One region of the Solwaraspora sp. WMMB335 genome, then DNA from elsewhere that is predicted to be linked to it. Evidence: riboswitches for the same ligand, from Rfam matches in the RefSeq annotation. Region 1 holds a riboswitch; the other holds the start of a gene.
What was found. A riboswitch is a leader RNA that binds a small molecule or an ion and turns the genes downstream of it on or off. The one in region 1 is predicted to bind thiamine pyrophosphate.

Region 1 (5,737 bases):
GCTTGGACGCGGTGGGGAACACCGGCGAGACGGTCACGTAGTTCTCCACGGTCAACCGACCCAGCTCGGTCTCGTCGTGACAGGAGCGCCCGACCAGGCCGAACCGGGGCGGCGGGTACGGACCAGCGGCGCGCAGGTGCACCGCGTCACCCTCCAGCGGGTCCGGGCCGGCGGCGATCAGCAGGCCACCGGCCGGGGCGAGGATGGTGCGCAACCGCTCGGCGAGCGCCACCCGTTCGGCGCGCGGCAGGTCCCGTTCCCGCAGCACCACCATCCGGGCACCGCCGTCGACCGCACCCCGGATCACCTCGGGCAGCGACCGGGTCGCCCGGCGCCGGTCGGTGAGCACGAGTACGCCGTTCACAGCTGTGGCCGCCCGTCGTCGGGAGTGGAGGCGAGCGCGTGGTAGCGCTTCGGAATCCGCCCCGCGCCGGCGGCCAGCCGGCCTGCTTCGATCGCACGCCGCATCGCCGTGGCCATCGCCACCGGGTCGGCGGCCCGGGTGACCGCGCTGGCCAGCAGCACCGCGTCGCAGCCGAGCTCCATGGCCAGCGTGGCGTCGGACGCGGTGCCGATCCCGGCGTCGAGGATCACCGGTACGTCGACGCACTGGCGGATCAGCCGGATGTGGTGTGGGTTGCCGATGCCCAGCCCGGAGCCGATCGGCGCGCCGGCCGGCATCACCGCGGCGCAGCCCGCGTCGGCGAGCCGGCGGGCCAGCACCGGATCGTCGGTGGTGTACGGCAGCACGGTGAACCCGTCGTCGACCAGCTGCTCGGCGGCCCGCAGCAGCTCCACCCCGTCCGGCAGCAGGGTCCGCTCGTCACCGATGACCTCCAGCTTGACCCAGTCGGTGTCGAACGCCTCCCGGGCCAGGTGCGCGACCTTGACCGCCTCGGTCGCGGTGTAGCAGCCGGCGGTGTTCGGCAGCAGCCGCACCCCACAGCGGTCCAGCAGGTCGAGCAGGCCGCCGTGCATGGTGGCGGCGCTGTCCACCCGGCGCAGCGCCACGGTCACCAGCCCGGTGCCGCTGGCTTGGATGGCCTGTTCGAGAACGCGCAGGTTGGCGGCACCACCGGTGCCGAGGATCAGCCGGGAATCGAAGCTGCGCCCGGCCACGGTGAACGGTGTCATCCGGGCTCACCCGCCCTGCGCCGCGATGAGCACCTCGACCCGGTCGCCGTCGCGCAGCCCGGCCTCGGCCCAGCCGCTGCGCGGCACCACCTCGCCGTTGACGGCGACGGCCACCCCCCGGTTGGCGTCGGTGACGTCGCGGACGACGTCGGCGAGTCGCACACCGGCCGGCACCATCGTCGGCACGCCGTTGACCATGACTTCCATCAGCGGTCCTCCCCTGCTGGTCGGCCGACCGGCACGGCGAAGCGCTGCGGGCTGAACGGCGCGAGCACCGGGTCGGCGGTCGCACCGGCGGCCAGATCGGCGATCAGGTCGGCGGTCGCCGGCGCCAGCACGATCCCGTGCCGGTGATGCCCGGTCGCCACCAGCACCGGCTGCCCACCCGCCGGCTGATGCCAGCCGAGCAGCGGCGCGTTGTCCGGGGTGCCGGGCCGGGCGCTGGCCTGCGCCTGCACCAGCTCGTACTCGACGGTCTCCGGCACCAGGTCGGCGGCGGCACGCAGCAGTTCCAGCACCGCGCCGGCGGTGACGGTGGTGTCGCCGCGTTCCTCGATGGTGGCGCCGACGACCACCTCACCGTCGGCGCGGGGCACCAGGTAGACGTGGCGGCTGTCGGCGTACCCCCGGATCACGTGCCGGAACCCGACGGCGCCCGCGCCGCCCGCGCGCAGCCGCAGGATCTGCCCCTTCACCGGGCGCACCGGCAGCCCGGTGAGCGCGGCCGAGCCGCGGCCAGCGGCCACCACCACCTGCCGGGCGTCGACCGTGGACAGATCGGTGACCTGGTGCGGGACCATGCTGACGCCGGCCCGGTCCAGGGCGGTGCGCAGGGCCGCGACCAGCCGTCGCGGGTCGACCTGGTGATCGTCGGGCATGAACGCCCCACCGCGCACGCGTGGGGACAGCGCCGGTTCGCGGTCCCGCAGCCTGGTCGGGCGCAGCACGCTGATCGGCAGGTCAAGACCCTGCTGGTACGTCCACAGCCGCTGCGCCTCGCGCAGGTCGTCGCCGGTGAGCGCGACCACCAGGGTGCCGTCGGTGCGGTAGCCGATTTCGTGCCCGGTGACCGCGGTCAGTTCGGCGGCGAACGCCGGCCAGCGCTCGGCCGAGTCCACCAGCAGCCGGGTCAGCTCGACCTCGCCGAAGTAGGCTTCGGCGACCGGGGAGAGCATGCCGGCGGCCACCGAGGACGCGCCGGATCCGGGTGCCGGGTCGTGCAGCGCGGTCCGCAGCCCGCGCTGGGCGCAGCGCCACGCGATACTCATGCCGATCGGCCCGCCGCCGATCACCGCGACGTCCACCTGCGACGTCATGCCGCCACCCCGGTCCCGCCACTTTCGCCGGCCGGCCGGCGCAGCGCCGTGAGCAGGTCGGTGGTCGCCCGACGCGGGTCAGCGGCGGTGGCGATCGCGCCGACCACGGCGACGCCGTGCGCACCGGCGGCCAACAGTTCGGGCACCCGGCCGACGGTCACCCCACCGATCGCCACCACCGGTACGCCGACCGCGCCGGCCACCGCGGCCACTCCGGTCGGCCCGATCGGGTCGGGCAGCCCGGTCTTGGTGCTGGTGGCGTAGCACGGCCCGACCCCGAGGTAGGTCGCGCCGGCGGCGACCGCGTACCGGCCGGCAGGCGCGGTGCGGGCGGTCGCACCGAGGACCGGTGCCGGGCCGAGCACCCGCCGGGCCGCGTCGACCGGCAGGTCGAGGGCGCCGACGTGGGCGCCGGCCGCACCGGTCGCCAGGGCGATGTGCAGTCGGTCGTTGACCAGGCAGGTCACCCCGTACCCGGCGCATTCGGCCACGACGTGTGCGGTCAGTTCGTACGCGTCGCGGTCGGTCATCCCGTCCTCGACGCGGACCTGTACGACGAGGTCGGCGGTGGCCCCGGCGGCCTGGGCGGCGGCGAGCGCGGCACGCAGGACGCCGAGCGGGTCGCGCCCGGCCCGGGTGTCGGTGATCAGATGCAGTCGGCCGAGGGACGGCACGGCAACACTCCTCCCTGCGCCGGCATTACCCGGATCAGGTTCGACGGTCGGAGGCCGCGTCAGCCTCCCTCTCAGCCCGGTGCACCGGGCTCCCGTGGGTTACTTGCCTGTTACGGTACGACGGACCGGCCGGTCAGCCAAGGGCCAATCCGCGACAACCTTCGGCCCGCGCGTCAGTGCCCGCTGTAGGCGGTGACCAGGCTCACCGCCGTCACCAGGCCACGGTCAACCAGCGGTCGGCTCAGAAGCCGGCGGACCCGGTGCGAGCCGGCAGGATCGACTGCAGCTCGGCGAGATCGTCGGCACCGGGTTGCCACCGGCCGGCGGCGGCGTTGGCCCGTACCTGGTCGGCGGTGGTCGCACCGGCGATCACCGAGGCGACCGCCGGTTGTGCGGCCAGCCCGCCGATCGCCACGTCGAGCAGGGACAGGTCGCGCTTGCCGGCGTACTCCCGCAACGCCTCGATCGTGTCCCACGGGGCACCGGCGAGCCGGGCCTCGTAGCGACTGCCCTCGCTGGCGAGGCGGCTGCCCGCTGGCGGCTGCTCCGATCGGCGGTACTTGCCGGTCAGCAGCCCGTCGGCGAGTGGGAAGTACGGCAACAGTCCCAGGCCGAATCGCTGGCAGGCCGGCACGACCTCGACCTCGACCCGTCGGTCCAGCAGGTTGTACTCGTTCTGCGCGCTGACGAACGGGGTCAGTCCGCGGTCCCGGGCGGTCCACGCGGCGTCGGCGATCCGCCAGCCGGCGAAGTTCGAGCAGCCGACGTAGCGCACCTTGCCGGCGCGTACCAGATCGTCCAGGGCTTGCAGGGTCTCCGCGACAGGCGTGCCGGGGTCCGGCTCGTGGAGCTGGTAGAGGTCGATGTGATCGGTGCCGAGCCGGCGCAGCGACGCCTCGACGGCCCGCATCACGTACCGCCGGGCGCCGCGCGCCCCGTGATCGGCACCGTTCATCCCGGACATGTCCATGCCGAACTTGGTGGCCAGCACGACATCGTCGCGGCGGCCCCGCAGCGCGGCCCCGAGTTGCTCCTCAGAACCGCCGTGCGGGGTGCCGTAGATATCGGCGGTGTCGAACAGAGTGATGCCCGCGTCGATCGCCGCGTCCACCACCGCCCTGGTTCCGGCGAGGTCCAGTTTGCGCCCGAAGTTGTTGCATCCGACGCCGACCACGGAGACCACCAGGCCGGAGTCACCCAGCCGGCGGTGGATCATCTCTGCCACGGTGATCACTCTATGACCGCCGCCGCGCGACGACGACCACGATCGCGGCGGGTCAGCCGACGTCCCAGACCGGCTCGGGCACCTCCACCACGTCGCCGTCACCACCAAACAACACAAACCGGTCGAACGATCGGGTGAACCAGCGGTCGTGGGTGACCGCGATCACCGTACCCTCGAACGCCCGCAGCCCCTCCTCCAGCGCCTCTGCCGACGCCAAATCCAGGTTGTCGGTCGGCTCGTCGAGCAGCAACAGGGTGGCTCCGGACAGTTCCAGCAGCAGCACCAGGAACCGGGCCTGCTGGCCACCGGAGAGGGTGCCGAACCGCTGGTCGCCCTGCCCGGCCAGGTCGTAGCGGGACAGCACGGCCATCGCCGCGTGCCGGTCCATGCCGTTGCGATGGTCGTCGCCGCGCCACAGCACCTCGGCCAAAGTCTGGTCGAGCAGTTCGGGCCGGTCGTGGGTCTGCGAGAAGTGTCCCGGCCGGACCCGGGCACCGAGCCGGGCGACGCCGTCGTGCGCCACCGGGGTCAGCGCCGCCGCACCGGCGATCGGCCCGGCCGCCGGGTCCGGGTCGGAGCCGCCCCGGGCCAGCAGCCGCAGGAAGTGCGACTTGCCGGTGCCGTTCGCGCCGAGCACCGCGACCCGGTCGCCGTACCAGATCTCCAGGTCGAACGGGTACGTCAGACCGTCGAGCTCCAGCTGCTCGCAAATCACCGCCCGCTTGCCGGTACGGCCGCCGGACAGCCGCATCCGCAACGACTGGTCCTTCGGCGGCAGCGGTGGCGGACCGGCCTCCTCGAACTTGCGCAGCCGGGTCTGCGCCGCCTGGTAGCGCGAGGCCATCCCGTCGTTGTACGCGGCCTTCTGCTTGTACATCAGCACCAGGTCGCGCAGCTTCTGGTGTTCCTCGTCCCAGCGGCGCCGCTGCTCCTCCAGCCGGGCATGCCGGGCCAGCCGGGCCTCGTGCCAGCTGGCGAACCCGCCCGGATGCACCCAGGCCGAGCCACCTTCCACGGCGACCACCCGGTCGGCGGTCTGCGCCAGCAGCTCCCGGTCGTGCGAGACGTACAGCACCGACTTCTTCGACTCGCGCAGCCGCTGCTCCAGCCAGCGCTTGCCAGGTACATCGAGAAAGTTGTCCGGCTCGTCGAGCAGCAGCACCTCGTCGCTGCCACGCAGCAGCAACTCCAGCGCGAAACGCTTCTGCTGACCGCCGGAGAGCGTCCGGACCGGGCGGTCGCGGACCTGTTCCCACGACTGGTCGAGCACGATCGTGGCAACCGTGTCGAACACCACCTCGGCCTCGTAGCCACCGGCCTCGCCCCAGGCGGTCAGCGCGTTGGCGTACCCGAGCTGGGTCTTCTCGCTGCTGGCGGTGCTCGCGGCC
Region 2 (5,737 bases), 1.4 Mb from region 1:
CCGAGTACGGCGAGCGTCTCACCGGCCCGGACCGGCAGCTGCCCGGCGAGGGTGGCGAGCCTCGGCGGCTGGCCGACCCGATCGACGTGCAGCAGTATCTCGCCGGCCGGTGCGCCGGCCCGGCGTACCGGCAGTGGCCGGCCGGGCACCCACACCCCGGCGGCGGCGAGCTCCGCACCGTGGCGTCGGAAGACCTCCGCCGGCGGGCCGTCGGCCCGTACCCCGCCGCCCGGCTCCAGCACCACCACCCGGTCGACCAACGGAAGCGCCTCGGCGACCCGGTGTTCGACCAGGACCATCGTGGTCCGCCGGTCACCGGCGAGCGCGCCGGTCAGCGCCTCGCGTACCAGCGCCGCGCCGGCCGGGTCGAGGTTGGCGGTCGGCTCGTCGAGCAGCAGCAGGGCCGGTCGCAACGCGAGCACCCCGGCCAGGGCGAGGCGCTGCTGTTCACCGCCGGACAGGGCGGCGGTGGGCCGGTCCCGGGCGTACCGGAAGCCGACCCGGGCCAGCGCGGCGTCCACCCGTGGCCAGATCCGGTCCGCCGGCACCCCACGGTTTTCCAGTCCGAACGCCACGTCGTCGCCGCTGCGCGCCATCACCAGCTGGGTCTGTGGATCCTGGAACACGATGCCGACCCGCTCCCGGGCCTGGTGCGGGTCGAGCCCGTCGACGGCGACGGTGCCGGCCCGCTCGCCGGAGTCGGTCGGCAGCAGCCCGGCCAGCGCCGCCAGCAGGGTGCTCTTGCCTGCTCCGGAGGCGCCGAGCAGCAGGACCCGTTCGCCTTCCTCGACGCGCAGGTCGACGTCGCGGACCGCCCAGGACCGCCGCCCGGCGTGCCGCCAGCCGAACCCGCGCAGCTCCAGCCGAACCGGCCCGGGTGCCGCCGGCCCGCCCGGCGCCGGCCGATTCACACGGTGGCGCGGTCGCGCCCTGCCGGAAACCGGTCCAGCACCCCGGTGCGGGCCAGTGCCCGGGTCAACGCGGCGCTGCCGGCTCCGGCCAGCACCGTCGCACTGACCACCGTGATCAGGAAGATCGGCACCCGGAACGTGACCAGGTCGTACGGCGCGTAGTAGCGGATCTGATCGAAGACGGCCGCGCCGAGCCCGGCCGCGGTGCCGGCGGCCAGCGCCACCGGCAGCCGGAACGAGTGGTACGCCACGGCGAGGAAGACCAGCTCGGCACCGACGCCCTGGGCCAGGCCCTGCAGCACGACGATCGCGCCCCACTGGCTGCCCAGCGCGGCGGAGACGATCGCGGCGACCAGTTCGCAGTACAGCGCCGCGCCCGGCTTGCGGATGATCAGTGCGCCGAGCACGGCGGGGACCAGCCACACCCCGTACAGCACGGCCTGGGCGGGCGGGAAGAACGAGAAGCCGGCCTCGGTGGCGGCCCAGATCAGCCCCCACAGCCAGAAGACCACGCCGAAGGCGACGGCGATCACCGAGGCGACCACGATGTCGACGGTGCGCCAGCGGCGGGCGGCGGGCACCGGTTGCTCTGTCATATTGACTCCAACTCCCTGCGCTGGCATTACCCAGATCAGGTTCGAGGGTCTGCGGATCACCGCACTCTCAGCGCTACGCGCGCTCCCCTGTCGGACATGAGGTTGTTTTCGCTGACGCTAGCACCGGTGCCACCGGTGCGCACAGGGGCTGATCCGTCGATGTGGTGGTCGACACCCCGGCGCGGGTTATCGTGAGCTGTCCGCTTTTCTTCCCAGCGAAGGGCCGAACCTGCGGTGACCGCTGCCGACCGCACCACCACCCGCCCGCCGCGTCCGGGGGAGGAGATCGACTGGGGCGCCCCGGGTGGGGACGCGCCACCGTCGGCCGGCACGATCAGCTCACCCCGTGCGCCACGACCGCCCCGGCGCCGGTTGCTCGGTGACCGGGTCGGCTCCGTCGAGGTCCTGGCGTTCCTGCTGATCGGCCTGGTGATCTTCCGGGAGCCGCTGGCCAATCTGATCTCCGATCCCCGGCTGCAGACCTGGACCACCGTGTTCGTGTCGGTGATGGTCCAGGCGATGCCGTTTCTCGTCTTCGGTGTGGCGCTCTCGGCGGTGATCGCGGTCTTCGTACCGCGGTCCTTCTGGGCCAAGGCGCTGCCCCGGCACCCGGCGCTGGCGGTTCCGGTGGCCGGCGCGGCCGGGGTGGTACTGCCCGGCTGTGAGTGCGGCTCGGTGCCGATCGCCGGCTCGCTGATCCGCCGTGGGGTGGCTCCCGCCGCGGCCCTGACCTTCCTGCTCGCCGCCCCGGCGATCAACCCGATCGTGCTGGTCGCGACCGCTGTCGCGTTTCCGAACAACCCGGAGATGGTGCTCGGTCGCGGCGTCGCCAGCCTCGCGGTCGCGGTGGTCATGGGCTGGCTGTGGCTGCGGCTGGGCAAGACGGACTGGATCCGGCTGCCGTACCGGCCGGACCTGGACGACCTGTCCCGGGCCCGGGCGTTCTGGGCGGCGGTACGGCACGACATCATGCACGCCGGTGGCTTCCTGGTGATCGGGGCGATGGCCGCGGCCAGCATCAACGTGCTGGTGCCCGAATGGTGGTTGCAGACGCTGGCCGACAACCCGGTGCTGTCGGTGCTGGCCCTGGCCGCTCTCGCCGTACTGTTGTCGATCTGTTCGGAGGCCGACGCGTTCGTCGCCGCGTCGCTGTCGCAGTTCTCGCTGACCTCCCGGCTGGTCTTCCTGGTGGTCGGGCCGATGGTCGACCTCAAGCTGATCTCGATGCAGGCCGGCACGTTCGGGCGGCGGTTCGCCTTGCGGTTCGCCCCGGCCACGTTGCTGACCGCCGTCGTGGTGGCGGTCGCGGTAGGGACGGTGCTGCTGTGAACAAGCAGGCGCAAGGGGTGGTGTTGCTGCTGCTGGGCGGCGCGGTGGTCAGGGCCAGCGTCACCGACATGTACCTGCGCTACGTCAAGGAGTCGCTGCAGCCGTTCCTGATCGCGTCCGGACTGCTGCTGATCGCCGCGGCGGTGATGACGCTCTGGCACGACCTGCGCCGTCGACCGCCGGCACCCGTCGTGACCACCGGCAGCCGCGCCGGTGAGGGCCACGGTGCCGCCGGCGATGGCGGCGGCCATGGCGACGGACACGTGCACCACGAGCCACGGATCGGCTGGCTGCTGATCCTGCCGGTGCTCGGCCTGTTGCTGGTCGCCCCGCCGGCGCTGGGCTCGTACGCGGTCGCCCAGGCCGGCACCGCGCTCAGCGGCGATCAGATGTCGTCGGACTACCCGCCGTTGCCCGAGGGCGATCCGGCGAAGATCAGCGTGCTCGACTACGCCTCCCGGGCGATCTTCGACGAGGGTGCCTCGCTGCAGGGCCGCACCGTGCAGCTGCGTGGGTTCATGATCGACGGACCGGACGGTGAGTCGATGCTGGCCCGGATCGTGCTCACCTGCTGCGCGGCGGACGGGCGCCCGATCAAGGTCGGCCTGGCCGGCGACGCGCCGACCGGGCTGGCCCCGGACACCTGGATCGAGGCGGTCGGCCGGTACACCGACCGCATCGGTACCGATCCGGTCAACGGTGCCAGCATTCCGTATCTGGAGGTCTCCTCGTGGCAGCGGATCGAGGCACCGAGGCAGCAGTACGAGTAGGGCGGTTTCCCGAGCGCCGGTTCCGGGCACCTGACTGGCTGCTGTCTCGACGGCGGCACGGCCGGTGGAAGGACGATAGGCGGACATGGACCGGGAGACCGAGAAGGAGCGCTGGCAGCGCAACTTCGGGGACCTGTTGCAGGAGCTGCGGGTCGCCCAGACCGGCGTGCAGATCCTTTTCGCGTTCCTGCTGACGTTGCCGTTCAACGGGAGGTTCCCGGAGACGACCGGCTTCCAGCGGGACGTCTACGTGGTGGCGTTGCTGGCCGCCGCCGCTGCGGCAGCAATGATCATTTCGCCGGTGGCGTTCCACCGGATGTTGTTCCGGCAGGGCCGCAAACCCGAACTGGTGCGGTTCGCGCACCGGATGGCCAGTGGTGGACTCGCCTTCATGCTGATCTCGATGGTCAGCTCGGTGCTGCTGGTCACCGACTTCATCCTGCCCCGCCCGGTGGCCTTCGTGCTCAGTGGAGCAACGGCGATCTGGCTGCTGACGTTCTGGGCGGTGCTGCCGGTCGTGCACCGTGGCTGGCTGGAAGGCGACGACGACGAGGAGGGCGCCGACGGGTGAAGCGACGAGGCCGAGGAGCGGCCGAACGCCGACGGCGCGGGTGGGCGTCGGACGGCCCTACCGGTGGGTAGTACGTCGCGGGTAGCGTGACAGGTGGCACACCCGTCGCGTCACCGCAGGCGTAACCCGAGGAGGTGGCCGTGACCACGACGGACAACGACCGGCCGACGCACGACCCGGCCGGTGAGGTGACCGAACGCCAGGCCCGCCAGGTCGCCGAGGACGCCCGCGACCAGGGCTGGGACAAGCCGAGCTTCGGCAAGGAACTGTTCCTCGGCCGGCTGCGGCTCGATCTGATCGATCCGTGGCCGCGACCGGATCCGGCTGCCGCCGCGAGTGCCGATGAGTTCCTCGGCCGGCTCGACGAGTACGTCCGGTCGCATCTCGACGGTGCGGCGATCGAGCGGGACGCGCACATCCCCGACGAGGTGTTCCACGGACTGGCCGCCCTCGGTGCCTTCGGCATGAAGATCGACCCGGGGTACGGTGGGCTCGGGCTGTCCAACCTGCACTACTGCCGGGCGTTGATGCTCGCCGGCTCGGTCAGCCCGGCGATCGGCGCGCTGCTGTCGGCCCATCAGTCGATCGGAGTGCCGCAGCCGCTGAAGATGTTCGGCAGCGACGAGCAGAAGCGGCGCTATCTGCCCCGACTCGCCGCCGGTGAGGTCTCCGCGTTCCTGCTCACCGAGCCCGACGTCGGCTCCGACCCGGCCCGGTTGGCGACGACCGCCGAACCGACCCCGGACGGCACCGGCTACCGGCTCAACGGGGTCAAGCTGTGGGCGACCAACGGCACGATCGCCACCTTGCTGGTGGTGATGGCCCGGGTGCCGGCCGGCGAGGGCCGCCGGGGCGGGATCACCGCGTTCGTGGTCGAGGGCGACAGTGCGGGGATCACCGTCGAGCGGCGCAACGCCTTTCTCGGCCTGCGCGGGTTGGAAAACAGCGTCACCCGGTTCCACGACGTCTTCGTACCTGCCGGGAACGTGATCGGCGGCGAAGGCCGTGGCCTGCGGATCGCGCTCAGCACGCTGAACACTGGGCGGCTGTCGCTGCCGGCGATGTGCGTCGGTGCCGGCAAGTGGTCGTTGAACGTGGCCCGGCACTGGGCCGCCGAGCGGGTTCAGTGGGGCCGCCCGGTCGGCGAGCACGAGGCGGTTGCCAAGAAACTCGCCTTCATCGCCGCCAGCACCTACGGCATGGAAACCATGTTGGAGCTGTGCTGCCTGCTGGCCGACGACGACCGCAACGACATCCGGATCGAGGCGGCTCTGGTCAAGCTCTACGCCAGTGAACTCGCCTGGCAGGTCGCCGACGAGCTGGTGCAGCTGCGCGGCGGGCGCGGCTACGAGACCGCCGAGTCCCTGGCAGCCCGGGGCGAGCGGCCGGTCGCCGTCGAGCAGCTGCTGCGTGACCTGCGGATCAACCGGATCTTCGAAGGCTCGACCGAGATCATGCACCTGCTGATCGCCCGGGAGGCCGTCGACGCGCACCTGTCGGTGGCCGGCGACATCATCGACCCGGACGCCGGGCTTGGCCGCAAGGCGCGTGCTGGCGCCC

Region 2: it holds a riboswitch for thiamine pyrophosphate, as region 1 does, so the genes downstream of both, ACN27F_RS27665 (ECF transporter S component) here and ACN27F_RS22015 (thiamine phosphate synthase) in region 1, are expected to answer to the same signal.

The regions. Positions count from the first base shown of each region.
Region 1 covers NZ_JBMHMF010000001.1:5,057,518-5,063,254, reverse strand. Annotated here, with positions in the region: gene ACN27F_RS22035 (thiamine phosphate synthase) at 1-364, opposite strand, end outside; gene ACN27F_RS22030 (thiazole synthase) at 361-1,134, opposite strand; gene thiS (sulfur carrier protein ThiS) at 1,141-1,341, opposite strand; gene thiO (glycine oxidase ThiO) at 1,341-2,450, opposite strand; gene ACN27F_RS22015 (thiamine phosphate synthase) at 2,447-3,106, opposite strand; TPP riboswitch at 3,119-3,230, opposite strand; gene ACN27F_RS22010 (aldo/keto reductase) at 3,366-4,340, opposite strand; gene ACN27F_RS22005 (ABC-F family ATP-binding cassette domain-containing protein) at 4,402-5,737, opposite strand, start outside.
Region 2 covers NZ_JBMHMF010000001.1:6,423,289-6,429,025, forward strand. Annotated here, with positions in the region: gene ACN27F_RS27660 (ABC transporter ATP-binding protein) at 1-911, opposite strand, end outside; gene ACN27F_RS27665 (ECF transporter S component) at 908-1,507, opposite strand; TPP riboswitch at 1,503-1,606, opposite strand; gene ACN27F_RS27670 (permease) at 1,841-2,836, shown strand; gene ACN27F_RS27675 (TIGR03943 family putative permease subunit) at 2,833-3,606, shown strand; gene ACN27F_RS27680 (DUF6328 family protein) at 3,692-4,177, shown strand; gene ACN27F_RS27685 (acyl-CoA dehydrogenase family protein) at 4,318-5,737, shown strand, end outside.